DNA from 4 places in the Streptomyces sp. SID8374 genome. Region 3 is predicted to be linked to each of the others. Evidence: riboswitches for the same ligand, from Rfam matches in the RefSeq annotation. Region 3 holds a riboswitch; each other region holds the start of a gene.
What was found. Region 3 has a riboswitch for cyclic di-AMP ahead of GTY67_RS02765 (C40 family peptidase). Riboswitches for the same ligand answer to the same signal wherever they lie in the genome.

Region 1 (5,835 bases), on a different contig from region 3:
ACAGCCCGCACCTGGACCGCGTCTTCTTCGGGAACAGCGGTACGGAGGCGGTCGAGACGGCGCTGAAGTTCGCCCGGTACGCCACCGGCAAGCCCCGCGTCCTCTACTGCGCCCACGCCTTCCACGGGCTGACCACCGGCTCCCTCTCCGTCAACGGCGAGAGCGGCTTCCGCGACGGCTTCGCCCCGCTGCTGCCCGACACCCCGATCGCCCTTGGCGACCTGGACGCGCTCCGCCGGGAGCTGAAGCGCGGCGACGTCGCGGCCCTCGTCGTGGAGCCGATCCAGGGCAAGGGCGTGCACGCCGCGCCGCCCGGCTTCCTGCGCGAGGCACAGGAGCTGCTGCACCGGCACAAGGCGCTCCTGATCGCCGACGAGGTGCAGACGGGGCTCGGCAGGACCGGCGACTTCTACGCGTACCAGCACGAGGACGGCGTCGAACCCGATCTCGTCTGCGTGGCCAAGGCCCTCTCCGGCGGCTATGTGCCGGTCGGCGCGACGCTCGGCAAGGAGTGGATCTTCCGCAAGGTCTACTCCTCGATGGACCGGGTCCTCGTCCACTCCGCCAGCTTCGGCTCCAACGCCCAGGCCATGGCGGCGGGGCTGGCGGTGCTCTCCGTCATGGAGGACGAGGAGACCGTCGCCAATGCCCGGCGCACCGGTGATCTGCTGCGGGAACGCCTGTCGGCCCTGGTGGACCGCTACGAGCTGCTGCACGAGGTGCGCGGGCGCGGGCTGATGATCGGCATCGAGTTCGGCCGCCCCGTCTCGCTGAAGCTCCGCAGCCGCTGGACCATGCTCCAGGCGGCCCGCAAGGGACTCTTCGCCCAGATGGTCGTGGTGCCCCTGCTCCAGAAGCACCGCATCCTCACCCAGGTCTCCGGCGACCACCTGGAAGTGATCAAGCTGATCCCGCCGCTGATCATCGGGGAGGCGGAGGTGGACCGCTTCGTGGCGGCGTTCACGGAGGTCATGGACGACGCGCACAGCGGCGGCGGGCTGATGTGGGACTTCGGCCGGACCCTGGTCAAGCAGGCCGTGGCCAACCGCTGAGTTTTTGCCTCCCGGGCAAGATATTTGCCCGGGAGGAAAGTTCCTGGCCCAATGGAGGTATGAACCCTCCGGACGAAGGGGCGGCCGACGAGCTCCCCGGCGTCGCACCCCGCCTGCGCGACCTGCGCCGCGGCCGCGGCCTCACCCTGGAGACCGCCGCCCAGCGGGCCGGACTCTCCCCGGCCCACCTCTCCCGGCTGGAGACCGGCCGCCGACAGCCCTCGCTGCCGATGCTGCTGGGCCTGGCCCGCATCTACGGTACGACGGTCTCCGAGCTCCTCGGTGAGAAGCCGCCCGAGCGGGAGTCGATCATCCGGGGCGGCGCCTTCGAGGGCGCCGAGGCCGACGGCTGGATGTACCGCAGGGCGGGCGGTTCCGGCCGCGCCATGCAGGCGCTGCGGGTCAGGGTCCCCTACGGCGCCCAGGGCGATCTGGTCCGCGTGCACCCCGGTGAGGAGTGGCTGTACGTCCTCGGCGGGCGGCTGCGGGTCGCGCTGGGGGAGACCGTGCACGATCTGGACCCGGGCGACAGCGCCCACTTCGACTCGCTCACCCCGCACCGGATCGCGGCCCTGGACCGGGGCGGGGCGGAGCTGCTCTTCGTCCACTCCCTGCTCCAGAGCCCCTCGGCCGAGCTCTGCCTCGGCAACGCGCTCCACGCGCGCTGACCCCTTCGTCCCACCGGCCGCGAGGCCGGCAGAGAGGACCGTCATGTCCGATTCCGAGCACTACGACCCGCTGAGCCCGAGGCACCCGAAGTCCACCAAGGACTCGCAGGAGCGCCGGATGCCGCGCGGTCTGGTCATCCGGCTCTTCGCCTACCTGGTGGTCGGCCACGTGATCGCGGCCTTCCTCTACCTGCTCTTCATGGTGGCGGGTGCCGAGTAGGCCGTCAGCCCTGGTCGAGGAGCCGCTCGCGCAGCCGCTCCCGGGTCTCGGGGGAGACGTTCAGCCCTTCGGACAGATAGCGGTCCGTCGTGCCCCAGGTCTCGTCGATGGCCGCGAACGCCGCCTCCAGGTAGGAGGACTGCGCCCCGAAGAGCGGGTTGAGGAGCTCCATCACCTCGGCGGACATCCCGACCTCGGACATGTCCGTGCGCTTCACCTTGTACCGGCGGTGGGGGTCGTTGGACTTGAGGTAGTCCGCCTCGATCGCCTCGCGCTCCACACCGACCGCGAGCAGCGAGACCGCGATCGACAGCCCTGCCCGGTCCTTGCCCGCCGCGCAGTGCATCAGCGCGGGCACACTGTCCTCCGCCAGCGCGTGCAGCACCCGGCTGTGCTCGGCGGTGCGGTCCACGATGGTCGACCGGTACATGGTGATCATGCGCTCGGTGCCCTTGCCGTTGGCGAGGATGGAGCGCAGCTGCTGGATGTTCCCGTCGCGCACCAGCCGCCAGAACTCGGCTCCGTCGGCCGGGTCGGAGAGCGGAATGCTGACATTGCGGACACCGGCCAGCTCGATGTCGTACCCGTCGAGTTTGTGGTCGGCGGAGTTGCGGAAGTCGAAGACGGTGTGCAGCCCGAGCCCGCCGAGGAAGAGCGCGTCCTCGGCGGTGGCGTGCGCCAGGTGGCCGCTGCGGTAGAGCCTGCCGAAGGCGGTGCGCCGCCCGTCCGTGGTGGGGAGCCCGCCCACGTCGCGGAAGTTGCGGACTCCGGTCAGTGCGGTCTCGGTCGGCGGGACCTGCGGCACCTGCTGCGTCACGGTGGCTCCTGGAATCTCTGGCGTCGGCGCGGCTCTCCGGCGAGGGCGCTCCTGCGACGATACGACATCGGTGCACGGGGAAATCAATGGTCTGCTGACGGCGCGTCAGGGATGGCGTCCACGCCATGTCCGTATTGGTGTATTTCGCAGAACATGCCCCGCTAATGGGGGAGATGGGATTCCGCAGGTGAGCGGGATCATATCCGTGACGGACCGTGGCGGTGGCGCCCGGCCGTTTTCCCGGGATCCGTACGGAAAGCCAAGATCCGTAATCCACGGAGTGTGACGGGAAATCCGAACCGGAATTGAATCGATGTTTCCGGCGTGCAACCGACGGCTTGTTCCTGTCGTCCTGACTCGTTTACGGTCACCGTCAATCCGGACGGACCGCCTAATCCTGCCGCCGCCCGGAATTCGCACCCACCCACTCACGTGTGGCAGGAGCGGGGGAACCAGGTAAGCCGCCGGCCCGGAGCGATCCGGACCGGCTCGGGGTGAAGTCGCCATCCGGCGGCCGGGCATCTCCAGCCCGAACCCGACAGCTCACCTCGCAGGCGCCGGAGAGGAACTTCCCCATGCCCGCAAAGGGTAAGCACCGCCGTCCCAAGTCCGGCCCGATCCACCGCGGCGTCCTCGCCGCGGGCACCGGCGGCGCCGTACTCGCCCTCCCGCTGATGGGTGCCACCGGCGCCCACGCCGCGGAGAAGGCGGCCCCCGCCGTCAAGCCCGCCGCCGCGCAGAGCGCGCAGCAGCAGGCCGCACCGCAGACCGCGCCCGCCACGGCGAAGAAGGCCGCCCCGAAGACGTACTCCGTCGTCTCCGGCGACTACCTCGCCAAGATCGCGGCCGAGCACCAGGTCAAGGGCGGCTGGCAGAAGCTGTACCAGGACAACCGCTCCACCGTCGGCGGGAACCCCAGCCTGATCTTCCCGGGCATGAAGCTGACCCTCGGCGCCAAGGCGTCCGGCTCCGCCGCGCCTTCCGAGGCCAAGAAGTCCGCCCCGGCGCCCAAGGCGGCCGCCCCGAAGGCCGCGCCGAAGAAGGCCGAGCCGGCCCCGAAGGGCGACACCCTCTCGGCCGACGAGTCCGACGCCGCCGCGCAGACCGGCACCTCCGCGCAGACCGGCTCTTCGCAGTCCACCGGCTCCGGCTGGACCGCCCCGCTGGACAACCCCAACGTCACCACCCAGTACCGCGCTTCCGGCTCCAGCTGGTCCAGCGGCTACCACACCGGCTCCGACTTCCAGGCCGCCTCCGGCACCCCCGTCAAGGCCATCGGCCCGGGCACCGTGGTCTCGGCCGGCTGGAGCGGTTCGTACGGCAACGAGGTCGTCATCAAGCACGAGGACGGCATGTACTCCCAGTACGCCCACCAGTCCTCACTGAGCGTCTCCGCCGGCCAGACCGTCACCGCCGGCCAGCAGATCGGCCTCTCCGGCTCCACCGGCAACTCCACCGGCCCGCACCTCCACTTCGAGGTCCGCACCGGCCCGAGCTACGGCTCGGACGTCGACCCGGTCGCCTACCTGCGGCAGCACGGCGTCTCCCTCTGACCCGAGGGCAACACGAAGTGATCGAGGGGCGGTGCGCGGCGGCGCACCGCCCCTCCGCTTATTCCGGGTTTACCAAAACCTGACCGGGTGGTCTATCTCACCACCCGTCAACCCCATATTACGGTCGCGTAGGTCACATTGAACGGTGCAGGATAAGTGCTTGTGGCAGACGATTCGAGAACCCAGCAGCAGAACATCATCGGGTCGTACGCGGCGATCGGGGACAGTTTCACCGAGGGCGTCGGCGATCCCGGTCCCGACGGCACCTTCGTCGGCTGGGCGGACCGGTTCGCGGTTCTGCTCGCCGACCGGCTCCCGGCCCCCGACGACGCGGCGACGAACCCGGACGAGACCCGGCACGGCAATTTCCGTTACGCCAATCTCGCCGTACGCGGACGCCTCCTCGACCAGATCGTCGAGGAGCAGCTCCCCCGCGCCAAGGAGCTGGCTCCCGACCTGGTCAGCTTCTGCGCGGGCGGCAACGACATCATCCGGCCCGGCACCGACCCCGACGATCTGGCCGAGCGCTTCGAGCGGGCCGTCGCGGACCTGACCAACGCCGTCGGCACCGTCATGGTCACCACCGGGTTCGACACCCGGGGCGTCCCGGTGCTGCGCCATATGCGCGGCAAGATCGCCACGTACAACGTCCACCTGCGGGCCATCGCCGACCGCTACCAGTGCCCCGTACTCGACCTGTGGTCGCTGCGCTCGGTCCAGGACCGGCGCGCCTGGGACGCCGACCGGCTCCACCTCTCGCCCGAGGGCCACACCCGTGTCGCCCTGCGCGCCGCCCAGGTCCTCGGCCACGACGTGCCCGCCGACCCGGACCAGCCCTGGCCGCCGCAGGCCCAGCGCCGCCCCTTCGACGAGCGGCGCGACAACATCCAGTGGGCCAGGGAGTACCTGGTGCCGTGGATCGGGCGGCGGCTGCGCGGCGAGTCGTCCGGCGACCACGTCGAGGCGAAGCGGCCGGACCTGCTGCCGCTGTAGCGGTCAGGGCTCCAGCAGCGGAAGCGCACGCCGGGACGGGCCCCTGGGGATGGGCCCGGTCGGCGGCGTGCCCGCGCCGAACCCGGCGGGTATCCGCTCCAGGACACCGCCCGCGAACACGTCGTACAGCGGCAGCGTCTCCAGGTGCACATAGCCGATGTGGCAGTCGCACACGGCGAGCGGGCAAGCCCGGGGGCCGAGCGCCGCGCGGTAGCTGCCGTCGTAGAGGTTGCCCAGCTCCGCCTTGACGAAGTGGCAGCGGCGCACCGTGCCGTCACCGTCCACCGAGATCACCGACTCACCCGTCCGGCAGGGCAGCCCCGCCGAGGTGTGCGGATGTCTGCTGTAGGGGAAGAGCGGGTCCAGCTCCGTCCACCGCTCGGCCTCCTCGTCGGTGTACGTATGGCCCTCGGCGGCGTTCACCCAGAGGTAGACCTCGGAGGGCAGCGCGGCGCGCAGCCGCCGCGCCTCGTCGAGGTGCTCGTCGAACCCCACCACGCCCACGCTGTAGCGGATGCCCCGGGCGGACAGC
Region 2 (5,835 bases), 4.2 Mb from region 3:
GTAGAGGCCGACGTGGCTGATGCCCGAGTAGAAGAAGACCAGGTCGCCGGGGGCCAGTTCGGAGCGGGATACCCGCCGGCCCGCGTTGATCTGGGTGTAGGTGGTGCGGGGCAGGCTGACGCCCGCCGCCTGCCAGGCCGCCTGGGTCAGCCCGGAGCAGTCGAAGGCGTTGGGGCCGGTCGCACCCCAGACGTACGGCTTGCCGATCGCCCCGTGCGCGAAGGAGACGGCCCGGGCCGCCCGGGAGTTGGGGGCGGCGGCCGAGGCGCGGGGTGCCGAGCGGTCGGCGTGGGCGGTGGAGCGGGCGGCGGGGGTCGCGGGGCCGCCGCCGTGGGCCGCGTCGGCCGAGCGCTCGTACGCGGCGCGCTCGGCGGCGGTGAGGGTGGCCAGGAGCGTGCGGGCGTCGGCCAGCTTGGTCCGGATCGCCGTGCGGTGTTCTTGCAGCTCAGCCCGGCGGGCGGCGAGCGCTGCGGTCTCCTGGTCGGCGCGGGCCTTGACCCGGGCGATGCCGGAGAGCTGGCGCCGGATGGAGCTGAGCAGGCTCGCCTGCCGGTCGCCCGCCCGGTCGAGGTGGGCGGCGCGCTCCAGGTAGCTGTCGGGGTCCGAGGAGAGCGCCAGCTGTACGGCGGGGTCGAGGGCGCCGGTGCGGTACTGGGCGGTGGCCATCGAACCGAGCGTGTGGCGGGCGGTGTTGAGGCGGTCGGTGCGGCGGGCGGCCTCGTCGGCCAGGGTGTCGACCGCCTTGGTGGCGGCGGCCTCCTTCTCCTTCGCCCCGTTGTACTTCTCGGTGGCGACCTCGGCGTCGTGGTAGAGCCGGTCGACCTTGGCGCGGACCTGGGCGGCGGTGGGCGCGGGCTCGGCGGGTGCGGCGCCGGCGCCGGTGGCCGAGGTGGCGGTGGCGGCCCCGGCGAGCGCCAGGGTGGCGGCGGTGCGGGCAGCAGGGCCGGTGAAGGGGCGCTGCTTGGGTTTCCGGTGAGCGGATTTCCGGTGCGCGGCCACGGGGGCGGCATCCTTCCTGTCGGCTGCCCGCCGGGGGATACCGGCAGGCCCGCCAGGGACGCTAATCCGGGCGCACGGAAAAGGTTCGCCATGACAGCTATTGCCCGGATGTGACGTTTCTTCGTCGCCGAATGACCGGAGACGCGGAGACGGAACTGATCATTCCGGCAGGTTCGGGCGCGGGGCGGACAGTTCCGGCGAAGGGCCGGAGAAAGGCTTACCTCACTGATCGGCGACGCTCTGGCCATGGCTAGGCTCCGGAGCCATGAACGCACTCATCGGCGTCTTGGTCGCCCTGCACATCGTCGGCATCGCCTCCCTGCTGGGCGGCTTCCTGACCCAGATGAAGGCCATGGGCGCGGGCACCGCACGCTTCGTCCCCGCCATGCTGCACGGCGCCCTGACCATGCTGGTCACCGGCGTCGCCCTGGTCGGGCTCAACCAGGCCGACGACCAGGCCGTCAACAACATCAAGATCGGCGTGAAGCTGGCGCTCCTCGTCGTCATCCTCGCGCTCGTCTACGTCAAGCGGGACGAGGAGAAGGTGGAGAAGGGCGCGTTCGCGGCGGTCGGGGCCCTGACGGTCGCCAACATCTTCATCGCGACCCTCTGGACCTGAGGGACCCCGGGGGTGGCCACCGGTCAGGCGGCCACCCCTGCTCCCCGGCGCTACGCCGGACGCACGCTGCCGTAGATCGGCATGTAGTAGATCGACTCCTCGCGGACGTTCGCCCCCGGCTTCGGGGCGTGGATCATCATCCCGTCGCCCTTGTAGATGCCGACGTGGCTGATGTCGTCGTAGAAGAAGACCAGGTCCCCGGGCTGGAGGTCCGACGTGGCGACCCGCGTGCCCACCTTCACCTGGTCCCAGGTGGTCCGGGGCAGCGTCACCCCCGCCTCCCGCCAGGCCGCCTGGGTCAGCCCCGAGCAGTCGTACGAGGCCGGGCCCGAGGCCCCCCACACGTACGGCTTGCCGATCTGGGCGCGGGCGAAGGCCAGCACCTTCTCGGCCTTGGCGGCGTAGCCGCTGCCCGCTCCGGTCCCCGAGCCCGTGCCCGTACCGGACCCCGGGCTCGTCCCCGTACCCGTACCGCTGCCGGAACCGGAACCGCTGTCCCCGTCCGACTCCTTGGCGGCCTCCTCGCGGGCCTTCTTCTCCGCCGCCTCGCGCTCCTTGGCCTCGGCGGCCTGGCGGCGGGCCAGCTTCTCCGCCTTCTCCTTCGCCTCGGCCTCCTTCTTGCGCTCCAGCTCCGCCAGCCGCGCCTTCTCCTCGGCGGTCAGCTTCGAGAGCAGGGACCGGGCCTCGGTGAGCTTCGTCTGCACCTTCTGCTTGCTGGAGCGCAGGGTGGCCTGGGTCTCGGTGAGCGACTCCAGGCTCTTCACGGCCTCCGCGCGCTTCTTCGACGCGGCGGCCTGCTGCTCACGGAAGTCGTCGACGGCCTTCTGCTGCCGCTCCGTCGACCGGCTCATCACCTGGTTCTGGTCGAAGTACGCCTGCGGGTCGTCCGCCAGGAAGAAGGTCGCGGTGGGCGCGATGCCGCCGGTGCGGTACTGCGCGGCCGCGTAGGACCCCAGCTCCCGGCGGGCCTCGTTGATCTTCTCGGTCCGCTTCGCCACATCGGAGAGCAGTGTGTCGACCTTGGCGCGCTGGGCGGTGGAGGCGGCCTTCGCCCGGTTGTACTGCTGGGTCGCGCTGCCCGCCTGCCGGTAGAGCTCGTCGACCTTCTTCTGGACGTCCTCGATGGCCGGCTTCGGCTCGGCGGGGGCGGCGGTCGCGCTCTGCGTGGAGAGCAGCGTCACAGAGGCCAGCGCGGCCGTCGTGAACCCGACGGCGGGGGTGGTGGTGCGCACCTTCGTGCGCGGCTTGCGATGCGATGCCAAGACCGGCATCTCCTTCCGTGGACCGCCTACCGGGTTAGCTGTCGGGTTCGGACGGAACGGAAGGCTGTCCTACGGTCCGGATGCGAGCGTACGGACCGATTCACCCCGGTTGTGCGTGTGGGTCCCCGGTTCCGAACTACCGGGAGGGCAGCACGGATTCGGCAGAGGTGACCGTGAGACGCGGGTCGTCTCAGGGAGATTACGGATCACCTGACCGAGCACGCTAGCCAACGCGTGGCACCGCTGGGAAGGAGGATGAGCGATATGCCCGATACATTTTCGTGACCTTTTCGGATCAGGGGCCCCGTACCCCCTCCGACCGGGCACTCCTTCACGGAACGTGAGAGTCCGCTCTCCGTGCGTACGGCCGGGAACGACCGCTTCCGGCCTTCGGCCGAACGTTGTCGGTGCGGCCCCCTAGACTCGGATGGCGATGAGCAGCCTCTTTGACGACAGTTTCCTGACCGGCCTCCAGTCCGCGGAGGACGGCCCGCCGCCTCCCCCCGAGGACCACGCACCCGAAGCGGTGCCGGAGGGTCTCTTCGAGGGTGTCTTCGACGCGCCCCCGCCGCCCCGGGACGGGTATTACCGGGACGGCCACCCGCGCCCCGTGATCGACGCCGCGGCGCTGCTGGACGGGCTGAACACCGAGCAGCGCGCCGCCGTCGTGCACGCCGGGTCCCCGCTGCTCATCGTCGCCGGGGCCGGCTCCGGCAAGACCCGGGTGCTGACCCACCGCATCGCCCACCTGCTGGCCGAGCGCGGGGTGCACCCGGGGCAGATTCTCGCGATCACCTTCACCAACAAGGCCGCGGGCGAGATGAAGGAGCGCGTGGAGCAGCTGGTGGGCCCGCGCGCCAACGCCATGTGGGTCATGACCTTCCACAGCGCGTGCGTCCGCATCCTGCGCCGCGAGTCGAAGAAGCTCGGCTTCACCTCGTCGTTCTCGATCTACGACGCCGCCGATTCCAAGCGGCTGATGGCCCTGGTCTGCCGCGATCTCGACCTGGACCCCAAGCGCTACCCGCCGAAGTCCTTCACCGCCAAGGTCTCCAACCTCAAGAACGAGCTCATCGACGAGGAGACCTTCGCCGGGCAGGCAGCGGATGGTTTCGAGAAGACCCTGGCCCAGGCGTACGCGCTTTACCAGGCCCGGCTGCGCGAGGCCAACGCGCTGGACTTCGACGACATCATCATGACGACGGTCCACCTCCTCCAGGCCTTCCCGGACGTGGCCGAGCACTACCGCCGCCGCTTCCGCCACGTCCTGGTCGACGAGTACCAGGACACCAACCACGCCCAGTACACGCTGGTACGGGAGCTGGTCGGCCCGTCCGGAGAGGCCGCCGACGCTCCGGCCGAGCTGTGCGTCGTCGGTGACGCGGACCAGTCGATCTACGCCTTCCGCGGCGCGACCATCCGCAACATCCTCCAGTTCGAGGAGGACTACCCCGACGCGAAGACAATCCTCCTGGAGCAGAACTACCGCTCCACGCAGACGATCCTCTCCGCTGCCAACGCCGTCATCGAGCGCAACGAGAGCCGCCGCCCGAAGAACCTGTGGACCAACGCAGGCTCCGGCGCCCGCATCACCGGCTATGTGGCCGACACCGAGCACGACGAGGCGCAGTTCGTCGCCGACGAGATCGACCGGCTCACCGACGCGGGCGACGCCAAGGCGGGCGACGTCGCCGTCTTCTACCGGACCAACGCCCAGTCCCGTGTCTTCGAAGAGATCTTCATCCGCGTCGGCCTGCCCTACAAGGTCGTCGGCGGTGTGCGCTTCTACGAGCGCAAGGAGGTCCGGGACGTCCTGGCGTACCTCCGCGTCCTCGCCAACCCCGAGGACACCGTCCCGCTGCGCCGCATCCTCAACGTGCCCAAGCGCGGCATCGGCGACCGCGCCGAGGCCATGATCGACGCCCTGTCGATGCGCGAGAAGATCTCCTTCCCGCAGGCGCTGCGCCGCGTCGACGAGGCGTACGGCATGGCCGCCCGCTCCTCCAACGCCGTCAAGCGCTTCAACACGCTGATGGAGGAGCTCCGTACGATCGTCGAGTCCGGCGCCGGACCCGCCGTCGTGCTGGAAGCCGTCCTGGAGCGCACGGGCTATCTCGCCGAGCTCCAGGCCTCCACGGACCCGCAGGACGAGACCCGTATCGAGAACCTCCAGGAACTCGCCGCCGTCGCCCTGGAGTTCGAGCAGGAGCGCGGCGACGAGGAGGGCACCGGCACGCTCGCGGAGTTCCTGGAGAAGGTCGCGCTGGTCGCCGACTCGGACCAGATTCCCGACGAGGACGAGGACGGCTCCGGCGTCATCACGCTGATGACCCTGCACACGGCGAAGGGCCTGGAGTTCCCGGTCGTCTTCCTCACCGGCATGGAGGACGGCGTCTTCCCGCACATGCGGGCCCTCGGCCAGACCAAGGAGCTGGAGGAGGAGCGGCGCCTCGCGTACGTGGGCATCACCCGCGCCCGTGAGCGCCTCTACCTGACCCGGGCCGCGATGCGCAGCGCCTGGGGCCAGCCCTCGTACAACCCGCCCTCGCGGTTCCTGGAGGAGATCCCGGAAGCGCACCTGGAGTGGAAGCGCAAGGGCCCGATGGCGGCCCCGGCCGGACCCACCTCGGGCATCACGTCCTCGCTCTCCTCCTCGCGCTCGCGCTCCGGCCCCTCGGGCTTCGCGACCCGGCGCGGTACGGAGAAGCCCACGGTCACACTGGTGGTCGGGGACCGGGTCACGCACGACCAGTTCGGGCTCGGCACGGTGACGGCCGTCGAGGGGTTCGGCGACCAGGCCAAGGCGACGGTGGACTTCGGCGACGAGCGCCCGAAGAAGCTGCTCCTGCGGTACGCACCGGTCGAGAAGCTGTAGGAGGACGTACGCGAGAGGGGCGGGACGGCTGTCGAAGCCGTCCCGCCCCTCTTGTCGTGTCGCTGTGAGGCCAGGCCAAG
Region 3 (5,835 bases):
ATTGGAACGACCCGCAGCACCCGTCACGCCAAGCGGACTGGGGGCCTGGTGTCACCGTGCCGCCGCAGAGCCCTTCCACCGGGCCGCGTTGGGCCCGTAAGCGCGTCGTACTCCCGGCCGCCGGTGTGCTGTTCCTGCTCGGCATCGGGATCGGTGCCACCGGTGAGCAGCCGGAGACCGTGCGGACGGCCGCGGTGAAGAAGGCGGAGCCGGGGCCGACGGTGACCGTCACCGTGACGGAGACCGCGAAGGTCACGGTGACGGCCGACCCGGAGCCCGCCCCGACGGTCACGAAGATCAAGAAGGTGCGGGTGACCGTCACCGCCCCGCCGCCGGAGCCTGCCGCCGAGGCGCCCGCCCCGGTCCAGGACGATGACGACGACGCGGGCGGGGCGTACACGTACTACAGGAACTGCACCGCCGTCCGCGCCGCGGGCGCCGCCCCCATCAGGAGGGGCGAGCCCGGGTACGCCTCCCACCTCGACCGCGACGGTGACGGAGTCGGCTGCGAATAGACGCCCACCGCCCCTCCTGGATGCCGCGAACGCGAAAGCCACGCCCCTCTTCTGTACGTCCTGTACATTTTTGACGGGGCGTGAGCGCGGACCGGCCTGCGCCGCCCCCGCGTTCCGTCGCGCACCCAGGAGAGGGGCTCCGCCATGATCCGACCCGCCGCCCGCCACGTCCTGCCCGAGTTCACCGAACGCACCCCGTCCGGGACCCGGACCCAGGACCCGTACTCCAAGCTCCTGTCCGAGCGGATCGTCTTCCTCGGGACTCCGGTCGACGACACCGCGGCGAGCGATCTGATCGCGCAGTTCATGCACTTGGAGCACGCCGATCCGGGCCGGCCGCTCTCGCTCTACATCAACTGCCCCGGCGGCTCGTTCGGGGCCATGGCGGCGGTCCACGACACGATGCGGTTCCTGACGTGCGACGTGGAGACCTTCTGTCTGGGGCAGGCCGGCTCCTACGCGGCCGCCCTCCTGGCGGCCGGAACGCCGGGACGGCGACATGTCCTGCCCGGCGCGCGGGTAGTCATTCGGCAACCCGCACTGGCGGAGCCGGTGCGGGGCCGGCCGTCCGACCTGGAGATCCACGCGCGCGAACTGGTGCGCACCCGCGAGCTGTTCACGGCGATGCTGGTCCGCCACACGGGCCGGACCGCCGAGCGGGTCACCGCCGACATCGAACGCTCCACCATCCTCGACGCGCAGGCCGCCCTCGCCTACGGGCTGGTGGACCACGTCGTGGAGAACCGCACGCTCCCCCAGCCGCCGCACGACGCGAGGTGAACCGCCCATGGAGCCACCGGAGTTCCCGCCCCTGCCCGCACTGACCCGCGCCGAGGGCGAGTTCATCGACCGCTATCTGGCGGTCCTGGACCAGGTGGGCCGGATCAACCCGGCACACGGCGGCGACACCTACAGCGCGCTGCGGGCGGCGCAGGCCCTGGCCTCCGGGGCGGCGGCCCTGCGCGACGCGCTGGCCCTGATGCATGAGCGCGGCGAGCGGCAGATCCACGCGGCGACGCTCGTACGGGCCCTGCGGGTGCTGGACGGCGAGCGGCGGGCGGGCAGGGTCGCCGTGCCGCCGACCCCGAACTGAGCCGCGCCGCGCGCCGGGAGCGCATTACGGGAGCGGGGCGGTCGCCCCGCCGTGCGACACGCCCGGTCCAGCGATCAATTTCCCTCGCTCGTTCGGCGTAGGGGATCACCCGCGCGAGCGACGGCCCAACTTGCGTCCGACGCGCGGGCTGTACTCGAAATGCCCCCTTTCGTCGCTGGTACGAGGGTGTGCGCCGGGCTCGTCGGCGGGCGCGAATCCGCCCCGTCCACCCGAACGGTTCAGTGGTGAGGAGACTCACAAATCACTGTTTCGACTCGGAAATCCGGCACTTCGTGAGTCAAGATCCCTGGGACGACAAGCCCCCGCCGCCGCGGCGGGGCGGTCCGGGTGGACGCCGAGTCCTGCCGCTTCCCGGATGACTGGTCGACAGGAGTGGATCGGCAGGAGTGGAGGACCCAAGCACAACGGGCCGACCGGGAGACCGGGAAGCCCTCGGGGTGAAGCCGCGTGAAGCGGCCGGGCAACTTCGCCAGCCCGAACCCGACAGGTCATCCTTCACAGGCGGCTGACGAAGGGTTGCGCATGTCTGCGCAGGTTCATGTCCCGTCTCTGTTCGCCCGGGTCGGTACGGCTTCCGTACTCACCCTGGCCGTGACGTCCTCGATGCTCGCACCAGGTCTGGTCAACGATGCCGAGGCCGCCACCCATTCGACGAAGGCGCTCAAGATCGCCGCGTCGAAGAAGGGCGCTCCTTACAAGTACGGGGCCACGGGTCCCAGCCGGTTCGACTGCTCGGGGCTGACTCTCTACTCGTTCAAGAAGGCCGGGAAGAAACTCCCCCGCACGGCACAGCAGCAGTACAACAAGACCAGCCGTATCGCCGCATCGAAGCGGAAACCCGGCGACCTGGTCTTCTTCCATTCCGGGCGCAGCGTCTACCACGTGGGCATCTACGCCGGGGGAGGCAAGATCTGGCACTCCCCCAAATCCGGGGACGTGGTCCGCAAGGCGAAAATCTGGTCCAAGAGCGTCTGGTACGGACGGGTCCGCTGACCCACCGACCGGACGCTCTTCCCTTGCGGGCGGTACGGGCACATCTGCCGGCGCCGCCCGCGAGGGCCCCGGCGCCCCTCAGCGCAGAAGGGGCCCGGTCACCAGCGCCAGGCCCAGACCGGTGAGCGCCACACCGCTGCCGCCCTCGATCGCCCGGGCGGTACGCGGCCGGCGCAGCCACCGGCCCAGCCGGTCCACGAGCAGGGCCACGGCCGGGAACCAGACGAGGGCCAGAGCCACCACGAGGGCGGCCAGCAGGAGCGTCCTGGGCAGCGGCGGCTGCCCGTCGGGGACGAACTGCGGCAGCAGGCTGAGGAAGAGGACCGGCGCCTTCGGGTTGAGCGCGTTGGTCAGGAACCCCTGACGCAGCGCGCGCCCGAACCCCTCGGGCCCCTCCGGCGGTACCCGGTCCGGCGTACGGCCCTTCTCGGAGGCCCGGCGCCGGAGCGCGTACAGCCCGCTGATCCCGAGGTACAGCACGTACGCGCCGCCGAGCAGCTGGACCGTGCGGAAGAGGACGGGCATCGTCACCAGCACAGCGGCGAGCCCCGCCACGGCGAGCGCGGTGTGCACGAGCAGCCCCCCGGCGACGCCGAGCGCGCTGGCCAGGCCCGCGGTGCGGGAGGCGAGGGCGTTGCGTACGACGACGGTGAAGTCGGCGCCGGGCAGCGCCACCATTCCGGCGGCGACCCCGGTGAAGGCGATCAGTTGTGCGTCCATGGGGTCCAGCCTGGACCTGCGGAGCCTTTAGCGTGTACTAGCAATCTTCTGGGGCCGGCTAAAGGAACGCTTCATGTACGACCCGACGCGGCTCGCCGCACTGGTGGCGGTCGCCGAGACCGGATCGATCACACGGGCCGCCGCCCACCTGGGCTACACCGCGCCCGCGCTCTCCCAGCAGCTGGCCAAGCTGGAGCGCGAGGCCGGGGCGACGCTGCTGGTGCGCCACCATCGCGGGGCGCGGCTGACGGCCGCCGGTGAGCTGCTGGCGGGCCGGGCGAGGCGGGTCCTGGACGAGCTGGACCAGGCGCGGCACGAGCTGGCGCAGCTGGCCGGGCTGTCGGGCGGCAGGCTGCGGGTGGGGACGTTCACGACGGCCGGGGTCCATCTGCTGCCGCCGGTCCTGAGCGCGTTCCGGCGGGCCCACCCGGAGGTCGATCTGGCCGTCACCGAGTACGAGCCGCCGGGCGGGATCGCGGCGGTGACCGAGGGCGAGGTGGACCTGGCGCTGACCCACACCTACGAACCGGCGGTGGCGGACCCGCCGCCCCCGGGCGTCACCGTGGAGCCCCTGCTGGTCGAGGAGCTGTTGCTGGCGACCGCCGTCGGGCACCGGCTCTCCGAAGGCACCGGACGGCTGCCGGTCGCGGAGCTGGCGGGCCGGCCGCTGATCAGCTCCGCGCCGGCGCATCCGCCCCGGCGCGGGGTGGAGAGCGCGCTGGCGGCGGCGGGCGCCGCACCGGCGGTGGTCTGCGAGTCGCCGGGCTACGCACTGGTGTGCGCGCTGGTCAGCGCCGGGCTCGGCGTGGCCGTGGTGCCGGAGATGGTCGCGTCGCTGTCGCCCACGCCGCTGGCCGTCCGGCGGCTTGAGCCCGCGGACTTCCGCCGGACGATCTCCGTGGTGCACCGCGGCGACCGGGCGACCGCCGCGGCGGCGACGCTCCTCGCACTGCTGCGGAGCGGGTACGGCCGGGCGGCGGCCCGCTGAACCGTGGCGGCCCCCTGCACCACGGCAGCCCTCTGCACCGTGTCAGCCCCTTGAACGGTGGCGGCCTTCGCGAACCCTGTCGTCAGCCCTGGACCGCCACCGCCCAGGGCAGCGCGATCCAGACCGTCTTGCCGCCCTCGGCCGTCGGGACGACCGTGAGCCGCCCGCCGTACTCCTTGGCCAGCGCCCGGATGATCACCATGCCGCGCCCGTTGTCCTGCCGTACGGCGGCGGGCAGCCGCTGAGGCCACCGGGGGTGACTGTCCGTCACGCCCAGACGCAGTTCCTCGTCGCGTTCCAGGCGCAGATCCACGGTGAAGGTGGGCGACTGGCCGAAGGTGTGCTGGACGGCGTTGGTGGTGAGTTCGGAGATGATCAACCGGATGGTGTCGGCGAGATCCGTGTCCTCGGAGAGGCCCCATTCGGCCAACGTCCTGGCCACATATCTGCGGGCCGAGGAAACCGAGGCCGGATCGCTCGGCAGGGTGACGGTTGCTTCCTGATGGTCTGCCATGGCGACGCCGTCCCTTTCGCGCCCCGGCCGACCGGCAGTCGGCCAGGATTGTGCTTCGCGCCAGACTGCCACTGTTGAAGCTCGCTGTAACGATGTTCGACCAAGATATGCATATATCTGTCGCTCGAAGCGGTGAATTCGGGCCCGCACAACCGGGGCGGAGGGCACACTGACCCCCTTGCGGGCCCGAACCTTGCGGTGCGTGTCGGACCCGTCCCGTTCCGTTCCGCACAGCGCGAGGAGACCTGGATGCTGCACGGCCCCGTCGTCCGACGGCGGAAGCTCGGCGAGGAGTTACGGAGTCTGCGGCACGCCTCCGGACTGACCAGCCGGGACACGGCGCGGCTGCTCGGCTGGCACCAGTCGAAGGTGAGCCGTATCGAGACCGGCGCCAGCGGGGTCAGCCCCCAGGACGTGACGCGCCTCCTCGACGTCTACGCGGTGCGCGACACCCAGCTGCGCGCCCTGCTCGAAGTGCTCGCCGGGTCGGCGGGCGGCGGCGGCTCGGGGTGGTGGCACGCCTACCGGGGCCTGATCCCGCCCCAGTACCGCGACTTCATCAGCCTGGAGTCGCAGGCGAGTACGGTGCGGACCCTGGAGACCTCGGTGGTGCCGGGGCTGCTCCAGACCGCCGGTTACGCGCGGGCGGTGACCCGGGCCTCGCTGGACGGCTTGCCGCCGGACGACCTCGACTCCCTGGTCGAGGTGCGGCTGACCCGTCAGAGGGTGCTGCGCGCGAAGCCGCCGCTGCGGTTCACCGCCGTCCTGGACGAGGCGGTGCTGCACCGGGAGGTGGGCGGCCCCGAGGTGATGCGGGATCAGCTGCACCATCTGACCCAGGTGGCTCAACTCCCGCACGTGGAGCTTCAGTTGCTGCCGTTCTCCGTCGGCGGGTATGTCGGACTCACCTCGCCTTTCGTTATCTTCTCCTTTCCGAACATTTCTGATCTGGATGTGGTCGTTCTTGACCACTTGACGAGTAGCCTCTATC
Region 4 (5,835 bases), 2.9 Mb from region 3:
ACGGCTACGGGCAGGGGCAGGGCTACGGAACCGGGTACGGCTACGGCGCCCCGCCCCCGCAGCAACCTCCGTACGGCCACCACACCCCCTACGGCCCCACCCCGCCTCCCCCGTAAGGCGGTTCAGGCGGTCCGGCTCAGGCCGACGCCTCCGTGAGCGCCGTCAGCTCCGCGTCCGTCAGCTCCAGGTCGGCGACGGCCAGCAGGGCGGGGAGCTGGTCGACCGTGCGGGCCGAGGCGATCGGGGCAGCGACCGTCGGGCGGGCGGCGAGCCAGGCGAGGGCGACCGTGGCGATCTCGGCGTCCCGTTCCGCGGCGACCTTGTCGAGGGCGGCCAGCACCTTGCGGCCGCGCTCCGACTCCAGGTGCTCGCCCGCCTTGGCCGAGCGGGCGCTCTCCACGGTCGCGCCCGGGCGGTACTTGCCGGTGAGGAAGCCTGCGGCCAGCGCGAAGTACGGTACGGCCGCGAGCCCGGCGCGGGCGGCGGTCTCCTGGAGCGGGCCCTCGTAGGTGTCCCGGGAGACCAGGTTGTAGTGCGGCTGGAGGGCGACGTACCGGGCCAGGCCTTCGCGCTCGGAGAAGTCCAGGGACGCCTGGAGGCGCTCCGGGCTGATGTTGGAGGCGGCGATGTGGCGCACCTTGCCGTCCTTCACCAGCTGGTCGAGGGCGGTGATGATCTCCTCGACCGGGACGGTCTCGTCGTCGAAGTGCGTGTAGTAGAGGTCGATGTGGTCGGTGCCGAGGCGGCGCAGCGACTGCTCGGCCGCGGCCTTGATGGTGGTGGCGGAGAGCCCCTTGTAGTCGGGGTGGGCGCCGACCTTGGTGGCCACGACGATGTCGGAGCGGTTGGAGCGCGAGGCGAGCCACTTGCCGATGACGGTCTCCGACTCGCCGCCGTGGTTGCCCTCGATCCAGGCGGTGTAGGCATCGGCGGTGTCGACGAAATTGCCGCCGGCCGCGGCGTACGCGTCGAGGACGGCGAAGGACTGGTCCTCGTCCGCCGTCCAGCCGAAGACGTTGCCGCCGAGGGAGAGGGGGAAGACCTGGAGGTCGGAGCTGCCGAGGGTGCGCAGAGAAGTCATGTGGGTGTTCAACGACGGTGCCGGAGCCGGATATTCCATCCGCCCGCACTCCGCCGGAGAGACCGGCAGCCCTGACGTCGGGGGGTGAGCGTCAGGGCTGCCGGGGTTTCGGGGTGGTGCGTACGCCCCTGCGAGGGGTGCGCACCTGCAAGGAGCGCGGGACCCTCGGACGGAGCGGGACCCTCGGACGGATCAGGGATCCTCGGAGGGATCGGGGCTCCTCAGAGGGATCAGGGCTCCTCGGACGGATCAGACGGAGAGGCCCTTGCTGTTCAGCCAGGCGGCCGGGTCCATGGCCGAGCCGCCGGCGGTGCGGACCTCCAGGTGGAGGTGGACGCCGGTCACGTTGCCGGTGGCGCCCATGCGGCCGATGGTCTCGCCGGTGCTGACCTTCTGGCCGACCGAGACGTCGATCGAGGACTGGTGGGCGTACCAGATCTCCGTACCGTCCTCCAGCTGGAGGACCGTGCGGTAGCCGTATGAACCGGACCAGCCGGCCGACGTGATCGTGCCGCTGTGCACGGCCTTGAGCGGCGATCCGGCCGCCCCGGCGAAGTCCAGGCCGGTGTGCTGGCCCGAGGACCACATCGCGCCGGACTGACCGTAGGTCGAGGTGAGCGTGTACGACGAGGTGGGCAGGGTGTAGCTGGCGCGGAGCTTGGCGAGGCGCTCTTCCTCGGCCTTCTTCGCGGCCGCTTCCTCCGCCGCCTTCTTCTCCGCGGCGAGCTTGGCCTTGACCTCGGCCTCGGCCTCGTCCTGCTGCTTCTTCGCGTCGGCGGCGGCCTTCTCGGCCGCGGCCTTCTCCTCGGCGGCCTTGGCCTCGGCGTCGGCGCTGGCCTGCTGCTGCTCGGCCTGCTGGAGGATGCGGGCGCGCAGGGCCTCACCGGCGTCGGTGGTGCCCTGGTCGGCCTCGGCGGTCGTGATGCCCGCGGTGGTGAGCGGGGCGGCGGTGACCGGGGCGGCCTCGGCCTCGTCGGACATGAAGGCCCCGACACCGGGAAGGGACTTGGCGTCGGGGAGGTTGTCCGCGATGGAATCGGGAAGGGAGATGGAGACCGGGGGCTTGGACTGGGCGGTGGCCATGCCACCCGCACCGACAGCCGCTATGACGCCGACCCCGAGGACCGTGGAGCTGCGGGCGAGGCCTCGCTGCTTGGCCACGCGGTGCTTGCCGCGCACGGGACGGACGGACTCCGCGGTGGGGTTCCACTCCTCCCACGTCCGCTCCGGACCACCGAGGCCATCGGCAGTGAAGGGTGACGGGGCCTCAGGGGCAGGCTTGTTGGACGCCACGTGGGCGCACTCCTTTCCTTCCTTCTCGCCTACCGGGTTAGCTGACGGGTTCGGAGCAGGAAGGTCTCCTACGGACCCCTCCGCCTCTCACGAGACACAGGCGTCCGATTCACCCCATGTAGGTGGTTCCCCGGTTCCCTTGCGGGATTCGGCGCTCGCGCACGGCGCCGTCTCTGACGACGGCTGGGACGACCGCGCTGCGTTATCGAACGTTAATAGACAGACGGGCCCGATTCCAAGCTGTTCCTGTTGATCATTAACGGCTCCGGCGGGAACTTACCGTCCACAAGCGGCCCGAATCGGACGACTTGACGACCCCTCGCCCACACCTCTTTTTCTGATGGTGTGTCAACTGTTATGCGGAGCGGCGCCCTTCAATTACGCACCGTGTCATCGCCCCGGCCGACGATCTTCACCGTCGTACGCCGCGGCGGCTGCCCCTCCGCCGGCCGGCTGACCGCGAGCAGCGCCATGTCGTCCGTCGACCGGCCCCCGGTGTGCAGCCGTACGTCGTCGGTGAGCGCCGAGAGCAGCTCCTCGGGGCCGGGGAAGATCCGGCCGCGCAGCCGGGCCGCCGGGTCGTAGAAGACCCCGTGCGCGTCCCGCGCCTCGGAGAGCCCGTCCGTGAAGGCGAGCAGCGTCGACCCCGGGGGCATCTCCCACTCGTCGGACCGGTCCGGCCACACCCCGAGGTCCATCCCCAGCGGCATCGCGGGCACGGACGGCGCCAGGACCTCCAGGGCCCCGTCCGCGTGCAGCAGGATCGGCTCGGGGTGGCCGCGGTTGACGAGGCGCAGCGAGGCCGAACCGGGCGGGATCTCGGCCAGTACGGCGGTGATGAACCCCTCCATGGCGTCCAGCCCGTACCGCCGCGTCCCCTCCCGCGCCAGCGCCCGCTCCAGCCGCTGCGCCACGCCCTCCAGGGACCGCTCCTGCTCGGCGGCCTCCCGGAACGCCCCGATGATCACCGCCACCGCCTCCACGGCGTCCAGCCCCTTGCCGCGCACATCGCCGACGACCAGGCGTACGCCGTACGGGGTGTCCGCCACCGCGAACAGGTCCCCGCCGACGAACTCGTCCGCCTGCGCCGCCTCGTACCGCGCCGCCACCTGGAGCCCGCCGATCCGCTCCGCCGGGGTCGGCAGGACGGCCCGCATGGCGGTCTCCGCGATGACCCGCGCCGAGGCCAGCTGCTCGTTGCTGCGGCGCACGACCCCGTTGATGACGAGGGCCAGGGCCGCGGCGGTGAGGACCGTGATCATCTCGATGACCGGGACGACCTGGGTGGACGTCCCGTCGGAGAGCCGCATCGCGATGACGGAGAGGACCGAGGCCACACCCGTACGGATGGTGCTGGCGAGCGAGAAGAAGGGCGCGGCGATCAGCGGCGCGGCCACGAACAGGGGCACGGCGGTGAAGTTGGGCGGGGCGAGCGAGTCGAAGAGGAGCCCGCCGCCGATCAGCAGCACCGGCAGCAGCCGGACGAACCGCCGGGTGCCCCGGTTCTGGGCCACCACCGGCTTCCCGCGCCCCGCAGACCCTCCCGGCTTCCCGCGCCCGGCGGAACTTCCCGGCTTCCCTCGCCCCGCGGAACCTCCCGGGGAGCCGGACCTGCCCCGCCCGGAGCCGGACAGCCCGCGCCCCGGGAGGCCGAAGCTCCCCGTCACGCGTCCGCGCCCCTTCTCCGCCATCCCCACCTGTGCACTCCTGCCCGGTCCGGCCACGGCTGCGGACGGTACCGCGCCCCGTCCAGGCTTCCCGGAGCCGCGCCGTGCGGCGACTCGTCGTCGGCCAAATAGGGGGAAAAAGCGGCCGGGAACCCCTGCGCTCCCCTGGTCAGCCGGAGAGCCGTTGTTCCGCGTAGATCGTCAGTGCATCCCGTACGAAGGCGGCGGTGCCGTCCCCGTAGCGATCGTAGTTCTTTCCGAAGCGCGGATCGGCGACATACATCTCGCCGAGCCCGATGACGTACGACCGGCTGGGAGCGACCGTCGTGGACAGCCACGCACAGTGCCGCCGAGCGATCCCCTGCGCTTCCTCGCTGTCGGCACGGACCCTGGCCTCCCTGGCCCGCCCCCAGTCCCGCGCGATGGCGTCGTGCTCGTCCCGGAATGCCTGCTTCCCGGCCTCCCCGAGCGAACGCCACCACCGGTCGCCCTTCTCGTACGCCTCACGCCCCCAGCGCTCGGTCACCTCCCGCTCATGAGCGGTGTGGTCGAACCCGTCGAACACTTCCTCGGCCATGAGTTCCCTCCCCTCCTGCGTCTTGTGGAGAGTGGTCCGCACCGAGGCGATCTGCCGCCCGATGCGCTCCTGTTCCTGTTCGAGCAGGAGCAGATGCGCCCGCAACGCCACGGCCGTGTCCCGCTGCCCTTCGAGCACCCCCTTGATGGCGGGCAGGGACAGCCCCAGCCCCCGCAGCAGCAGGATGCGCTGCAACCGGACGAGGGCGTCCTGGTCGTAGTAGCGGTAGCCGTTGCTCCCGACCCGGCTCGGCGTGAGGAGACCGAGGTCCCCGTAGTGCCGGAGCGTGCGGCTCGTGGTGCCGGCCCTTCTGGCGATTTCCTGGATGGACCACTCCATGCCGGAAACGCTAGATCTTTACGCTGCGTCAAGGTCAAGCCGGAAAGCGTCGGGCTCCGGAAACGACTCAGGCCCGGCACGCGATCAGTGATCTGCGTACCGGGCCTGGATCTTCAGTAGCGGGGACAGGATTTGAACCTGCGACCTCTGGGTTATGAGCCCAGCGAGCTACCGAGCTGCTCCACCCCGCGTCGGTAAACACCACTCTACGCCATCGGAGCGGCCACTCCGACCACACCCCGTTGCGGGGTCGGCGGGGTCAGCCGGTGCGATGGCGCTGGAGCCAGCGCCCGATTGAGCGTCACCGCCAAGCACCCCCACCGCCACGTGGACGTCGAAGGCGTCCGGGTCTTCTACCGCGAGTCGGTCCCCGACCGCCCGACGCCCCGGCCCTCCTGCTGCTGCACGTCTTCCCGTCGGCCTCGCACCAGTTCCGGCGCCTGAGCGACGCGATGGGCACCACACCACCGGCTGATCGCGCCGGACTACCCGGGCTTCGGCCACACGGAGGCCCCCGCCGGCTTCACGTACTCCTTCGACCGCCTCGCCGACATCACCGAGGGCTTCACGGAACGGCTCGGCCTGACCCGCTTCGTGCTGTACGTCTTCGACTTCGGCGCCCCCGTCGGCTCCCGGCTGGCCCTGCGCCACCCGGAGCGGATTGCGGGCCCGGTCGTCGACTACCACCGCGACGTGGAGCAGTACCCGCACTGGCAGACCTGGCTACGCGAGCACACCCCGCCCACCCTGATCACCTGGGCCGCAACGACCCGTTCTTCCCGGAGCCCGGGGCCCGCGCCTACCTGCGCGACGTACCCGACGCCGAACTCCACCTGTTCGACACGGGCCACTTCGCCCTGGAGGACCAACTGCCCGCC

Region 1: another riboswitch for cyclic di-AMP. It lies ahead of GTY67_RS31225 (LysM peptidoglycan-binding domain-containing M23 family metallopeptidase); the one in region 3 lies ahead of GTY67_RS02765 (C40 family peptidase).
Region 2: another riboswitch for cyclic di-AMP. It lies ahead of GTY67_RS21755 (C40 family peptidase); the one in region 3 lies ahead of GTY67_RS02765 (C40 family peptidase).
Region 4: another riboswitch for cyclic di-AMP. It lies ahead of GTY67_RS15400 (M23 family metallopeptidase); the one in region 3 lies ahead of GTY67_RS02765 (C40 family peptidase).

The regions. Positions count from the first base shown of each region.
Region 1 is NZ_WWGH01000002.1:1,777,640-1,783,474, forward strand. It holds gene GTY67_RS31210 (aspartate aminotransferase family protein) at 1-1,052, shown strand, start outside; gene GTY67_RS31215 (XRE family transcriptional regulator) at 1,112-1,720, shown strand; gene GTY67_RS34715 (DUF6126 family protein) at 1,764-1,940, shown strand; gene GTY67_RS31220 (tyrosine-protein phosphatase) at 1,945-2,757, opposite strand; cyclic di-AMP (ydaO/yuaA leader) riboswitch at 3,169-3,329, shown strand; gene GTY67_RS31225 (LysM peptidoglycan-binding domain-containing M23 family metallopeptidase) at 3,333-4,310, shown strand; gene GTY67_RS31230 (SGNH/GDSL hydrolase family protein) at 4,473-5,303, shown strand; gene GTY67_RS31235 (STM4011 family radical SAM protein) at 5,307-5,835, opposite strand, start outside.
Region 2 is NZ_WWGH01000001.1:4,852,169-4,858,003, forward strand. It holds gene GTY67_RS21745 (C40 family peptidase) at 1-999, opposite strand, end outside; gene GTY67_RS21750 (hypothetical protein) at 1,265-1,618, shown strand; gene GTY67_RS21755 (C40 family peptidase) at 1,669-2,889, opposite strand; cyclic di-AMP (ydaO/yuaA leader) riboswitch at 2,888-3,054, opposite strand; gene pcrA (DNA helicase PcrA) at 3,314-5,755, shown strand.
Region 3 is NZ_WWGH01000001.1:627,303-633,137, forward strand. It holds gene GTY67_RS02750 (excalibur calcium-binding domain-containing protein) at 1-515, shown strand, start outside; gene GTY67_RS02755 (ATP-dependent Clp protease proteolytic subunit) at 660-1,295, shown strand; gene GTY67_RS02760 (hypothetical protein) at 1,303-1,608, shown strand; cyclic di-AMP (ydaO/yuaA leader) riboswitch at 1,962-2,148, shown strand; gene GTY67_RS02765 (C40 family peptidase) at 2,152-2,622, shown strand; gene GTY67_RS02770 (LysE family translocator) at 2,701-3,342, opposite strand; gene GTY67_RS02775 (LysR family transcriptional regulator) at 3,416-4,330, shown strand; gene GTY67_RS02780 (ATP-binding protein) at 4,413-4,844, opposite strand; gene GTY67_RS02785 (helix-turn-helix transcriptional regulator) at 5,094-5,835, shown strand, end outside.
Region 4 is NZ_WWGH01000001.1:3,533,658-3,539,492, forward strand. It holds gene GTY67_RS15390 (PrsW family intramembrane metalloprotease) at 1-116, shown strand, start outside; gene GTY67_RS15395 (aldo/keto reductase) at 137-1,081, opposite strand; gene GTY67_RS15400 (M23 family metallopeptidase) at 1,331-2,374, opposite strand; cyclic di-AMP (ydaO/yuaA leader) riboswitch at 2,386-2,538, opposite strand; gene GTY67_RS15405 (PP2C family protein-serine/threonine phosphatase) at 2,749-4,071, opposite strand; gene GTY67_RS15410 (MerR family transcriptional regulator) at 4,211-4,957, opposite strand; tRNA gene GTY67_RS15415 (tRNA-Met) at 5,075-5,148, opposite strand; partial or broken gene GTY67_RS15420 (alpha/beta fold hydrolase) at 5,252-5,835, shown strand, end outside.